One region of the Pseudoalteromonas sp. NCIMB 1079 genome, then DNA from elsewhere that is predicted to be linked to it. Evidence: predicted binding sites of a transcription regulator. Region 1 holds the regulator's gene; the other holds the start of a gene.
The links. The regulator LexA, encoded in region 1, represses DNA repair genes until DNA is damaged. The targets are predictions, from matches to a motif close to TACTGTATNNNNATACAGTA.

Region 1 (2,488 bases):
GATCTTGAGCTTGAATCAAAGCAAGATATTAGTTTGCTAGTGGCGGACTTGAAAAAAGTCGCGACGATTTTACATTATGACAAAGACGAATACCGTCAACTAGCGCGTATTGAAGCTACAGGTGAGGTGAGCACACCTGATAAAGCCATAAACCATATATGTGAGCTTATTGAATCGTGTTCGCGTAACGCGCTAAAGCAATGGTTAAGCTGTTCACGTAGAACGTTTGATATTGGTTTTGAATCAGGGACTTCTCCTAAGTGCTTTAATCAAGCCTTAGACGCAGATACATTATTGCGTATATCTGCGATTGGTGCGGGTATGGAAATTACCATTTACCCAATCGAAAAGTAACTATCTTCGCTCTACGACTGCTGCGGTCATTTTTGATACGCAGCACAGCTCATTGCGGCTATTTGTAATTTTTATTTCCCATACTGAACTACGTTTGCCAATATGAAACGCTCTTGCCGTTGCTGTTAAAGTGCCGTTGCGAGATGCTTTTAAATGACTTGCGCTAATTTCCTGCCCTACACAGTAAAATTTAGTAAAATCGACAACAAAGTTAGCGGCATAGCTGGCAACTGTTTCGGCAAGTACAACGTTAGCTCCGCCGTGAACCATCCCCATTGGGTTATGATGCTCAGGAATTGCCGGCATTGTGGCAACCAAATAATCATCGCCAATTTCTGTGACTTCTATCCCCATAGTTTTCATTAATGTTCCTTGGCCATTAATGCCTTGTTCTAACTGCTTGCACAGCTCTAAGGTGATGGGCTGGTACCAAATACTCATAATGTCTCCTTTGCATTTTTAATCATTTATAAACTTAGCTTTAGTTATATCCCTAAAATGTACACAAGTGAAATTACTTTAGCTATTTTAAGGCTTAATTTAAATTTGCGATTTTTATTTAACTGTATATACTCACAGTTAAATGTACTGTATGGAAAACCAGTTGTATGCGACCATTAACGAACCGCCAAGCTCAAATACTCGAACTAATTAAAGTTTTTATTAAAGACACTGGTATGCCTCCTACACGTGCTGAAATAGCGCAAACATTAGGTTTTAAAAGTGCCAATGCTGCTGAAGAACATTTAAAAGCACTTGCTAAAAAAGGCGCAATTAAAATGAAACCAGGTGCAAGCCGTGGTATTCAATTAATTGAAGAAGAAGAGCCAGAACAATTAGGTTTACCGCTTATAGGGCGTGTTGCTGCTGGTTCACCTATTTTGGCGCAAGAGCACGTTGAAAGTCACTGCAAAATCGATCCATTAATGTTTAAACCGGCTGCAGATTTTTTACTACGCGTTAACGGTATGAGCATGAAAGATATTGGCATTATGGATGGTGATTTACTTGCTGTACATCGTACTCAAACCGCTGAAAACGGACAAGTTGTTGTTGCCCGCCTAGACGAAGACGTAACTGTAAAACGTCTTGAGAAAGCGGGTCGTAAAGTATTACTTCATGCTGAAAACGACGATTTTGACTCTATTGAAGTAGATCTTGAGAATGAGTCTTTTAATATTGAAGGCTTAGCCGTTGGCGTTATAAGAAACGCTGATTGGATGTGACTTTAAAAATAGCTTTTAAACAAGCAGTTTTATAAATGCGTACTAACTAGTACGCATTTTTGTTTTAAAATTTGTACTAAAAATAGGGCGTAAACAGCCCACTGACTATTTAAGCTGTAAACTTTTTTGCACTTATATTTTCCCCCTCCGAATGCGTTAAACCCCTTTGTTTTGCTCATATTTTGAACTTTCTGTTGCCCAGTTGATTACCGATTTTTTATTAATTATTCAATATCACCTGATTGTTTTTTATACTAAAACTTGCTTGTTGTTCGTTTTTTAGCTAGTTGTTAATGTGCTGAGCTAATAATAACTCACAGCTTTTTAGTTTTGAGAACACACAATATACACAAACTCGTTGTTGGCGCAGCAAAACCAATCAATATTAAATAAGATTGGCTAAAAAAATAAAAATAACGAATTGGCGTTTAAGCCGTATGCCTCTTCGCTTTGCATTCGCAATAGCATCAAAGGAGCCGTCACATGGGTAAACTGACCTCTACCTTGTGGCTTATATTATGTGTTTTTTCGCACCCAGTTTTGGCTAACAGCCAATACAATATGCGCAAAGGCGTAACCGATATAAGCAATAATGTATATCAGCTGCACATGACCATATTTATAATATGTTGTGTGATTGGGGTGATAGTGTTCGCAATTATGTTTTGGGCACTTATTCATCACCGTAAATCTAAAGGGGCTGTACCTGCCCAATTTCACGAAAGCACTAAAGTAGAAATACTTTGGACTGCAATTCCGTTTGTTATTTTAATTGCTATGGCAGTACCAGCCACTAAAACCCTAATTGCAATGGAAGATGCCAGCAAAGCTGATCTCACTATTAAAATTACGGGTTCGCAATGGAAATGGCATTATGAATATATGGGTGAAGATGTAGAGTTCTACTC
Region 2 (2,488 bases), 2.2 Mb from region 1:
CTAAGCGCTCATTTATCTGTGTTTGCTGCGCTCCATAAAAATTACCAAGCCTTAACACCTGCGGATAAATATCAAACTCATTGCATGGCGGATAAGGCGACTCCACAAATAACTCGTGCCAAAATACTAAACCAAACAAACTTTGCCAAAGCGTGTTTTCGGTATTAAAGACCTGCATACCTTGGCGAGTATAATAATCGTTTACGCCCTGCTCTACTTCACCTCGGTACAGTTCATCTATTTCTAGCACGCACTGAGTATCGGCAAGCATGGCACTTAAACGCGAACGTGTTTTTTTATTAAACTTACGCATTAAAAAATCGTCAGCAAAATACAGTAAATCATCAGTAAGGGGGTTTTCGATAATGGCTTCTAATCGAGCTTTTACCCACTCTTTATTGCCAAGCCTGTATTGCTCTCTTATTTGAATTTCTTGTGCTTCACTATCATCCACGCACCCTTCAAGTAAACTAAAAGCAAGTTCGCTATCAACTGCTTTTAGCTGTCTATAAAGCCTAACTAATAATCTATTTTTTAATGCAACGGCTATCGCACCATGTGCAGCTTGTACTAAAACCTGCGACGCTAAAGCAACGTAATCACTCTCATCTGTAATATTTTTAAATGCTAACCGGTAACGGTTTAGTAAATAGTTTGATTGTGCTTCGTCAAGTGTTTCAAAGCGCGACAAGCTCTCGCTGTGCCCTTCGCGCGTAGCGGTTAAGCCTAAATCTCGCATTACAAAACGATTTTGATGATTCACATCACCACTGCTTAGTTTACCTGCAAATAAAAACTCAAAATACTCGTAGTAATCACTGCGGTTATTAATTACATACTGGCTATAAAGTGGCGCAAGCTTTTGTGGGCATGCTTTAAAAAACTCACGCGCAATATCCACCAGCGCGCCTTTAGCGGCGCTTTTTTTAAAGCTTATTTGCTCACTGTAATTACTTAGCAACTCAACCAGAGAAGGCTTAGTTAAGTGCGCTAAAAGCTGCTGGTAATGCTGCTCGTTTGGCTCAAATAAAATACCCGCTTTTTTTAGCGTATAAATAGCCTGATGCGGCGATGTTATTTCTTCATAATTAAGCGATTGCGCCTGCACCAAATAAGGCTTTCGTGAATACACCCGCGCCAACATGCACTGGCTTTGCTCATCTAGCTGGTTAATTTTACTAATAAATTCGCTGTGTTTGGGCTCAAGTAAATGCATACATTTACTAGTTACAAACTCAATAAGCTCTCTAAAATGCGCTAAATAGTATTTTGCTGGTAATTCTTTTTTCATAATATCGCCATAACTGTATATAAAAACAGTATCTAGTATTTGCGCTTATTATTCAATCTTAAACTTGTAATCAGTAATGGCTATATTAGACATATAAAAATAATGTACAGTCGATAAGCACTGAATTTAAAAACCGACATACTACAAACCATACAACAAAAACAAACCATTGCTATACATTGCAAAGGCGGCACTGGCCGCACAAGGTTGGTCGCTGCACTTATTTTAAATTCGGCAGGTTACACAAAAGAAGAGGTATACAACCTAGTACAAGGCATTCGCCCTAAGGCACTCACTATAGAATTGCAAAAAGAATACTTTGAGAGCTTTGAGTTGTAAGTCAGGGGTTAGGGAGGATTTAGCACTATGAATAGTGCTATAAATATTTTTAATGCTGTTTGTGAGTTAGCGCTAATGAGGTTAGTGCACTTGTTAAATTATTAATCTTCGAGCGGATTCGGTATGTCTTCTAGAATCTCTTCTCTATCACAATGTTTTAAGAAAAAATATAGAGATGAATCAATGACTTTTAACATTTTACCACCACGGTCATAATCAACGAATGGAGGCTGAATTTTTTTCACTATTTGGTGCTCTGTTAGGTTATGTAAAAATGCACCAAGATCTCCGGAGCGAACATCGTCAGGTCTATGGTGTATTTTTCGTATTTCTTCGAGCAAAACAGCTCTGGATAAACCTTTTTCTATGTTTTCAAAACTATGCGTAAGCAATAATTTGATAAAATAATATGGGAAGGCAAGTGACTTTTTACCACTTTGATTACTAGTTCTGCGAGCGATATCAACAAACGCTTCAAAGTTTCTTATATGGCGTATACCATAATCTTGAGCCTTTCTTTCAAGTGCTTCGTTCAAAATATCTTGTGTAATAGTTACTTTGTCTTCACTTGTACTAGTTACACCTGCAATGATGCAGCAATGCTTACAAATTTCTTGTATTACACCTACACTATCAAATGAATCAGATATCAATTGCTCTCTGACTTCGCTGAAATCAACATTGAGTAATTTTTCTCCTTTTTCAATTACTCTTTGAAAATCTAAAGATTCCCATGGCTCAACAGGTACTTCAGTGATCCTGTCCAGTAGATCGCCATTAAATTGAATTAGCCTGTTTGCTTCTCGCCATATACCAAGAACAATAAAGATTAAATGATGATCTTGAAACACACGAAGA

Region 2: the regulator LexA is predicted to act here: its motif matches at 1,303-1,322, upstream of ABX891_RS12665 (exonuclease domain-containing protein).

The regions. Positions count from the first base shown of each region.
Region 1 is NZ_JBEWZA010000001.1:523,207-525,694, forward strand. Features, by position in the region: gene ABX891_RS02395 (hypothetical protein) at 1-354, shown strand, start outside; gene ABX891_RS02400 (PaaI family thioesterase) at 355-795, opposite strand; gene lexA (transcriptional repressor LexA) at 963-1,580, shown strand; gene coxB (cytochrome c oxidase subunit II) at 2,064-2,488, shown strand, end outside.
Region 2 is NZ_JBEWZA010000001.1:2,738,909-2,741,396, forward strand. Features, by position in the region: gene ABX891_RS12665 (exonuclease domain-containing protein) at 1-1,291, opposite strand, end outside; partial or broken gene ABX891_RS12670 (protein-tyrosine phosphatase family protein) at 1,421-1,630, shown strand; gene ABX891_RS12675 (AAA family ATPase) at 1,732-2,488, opposite strand, start outside.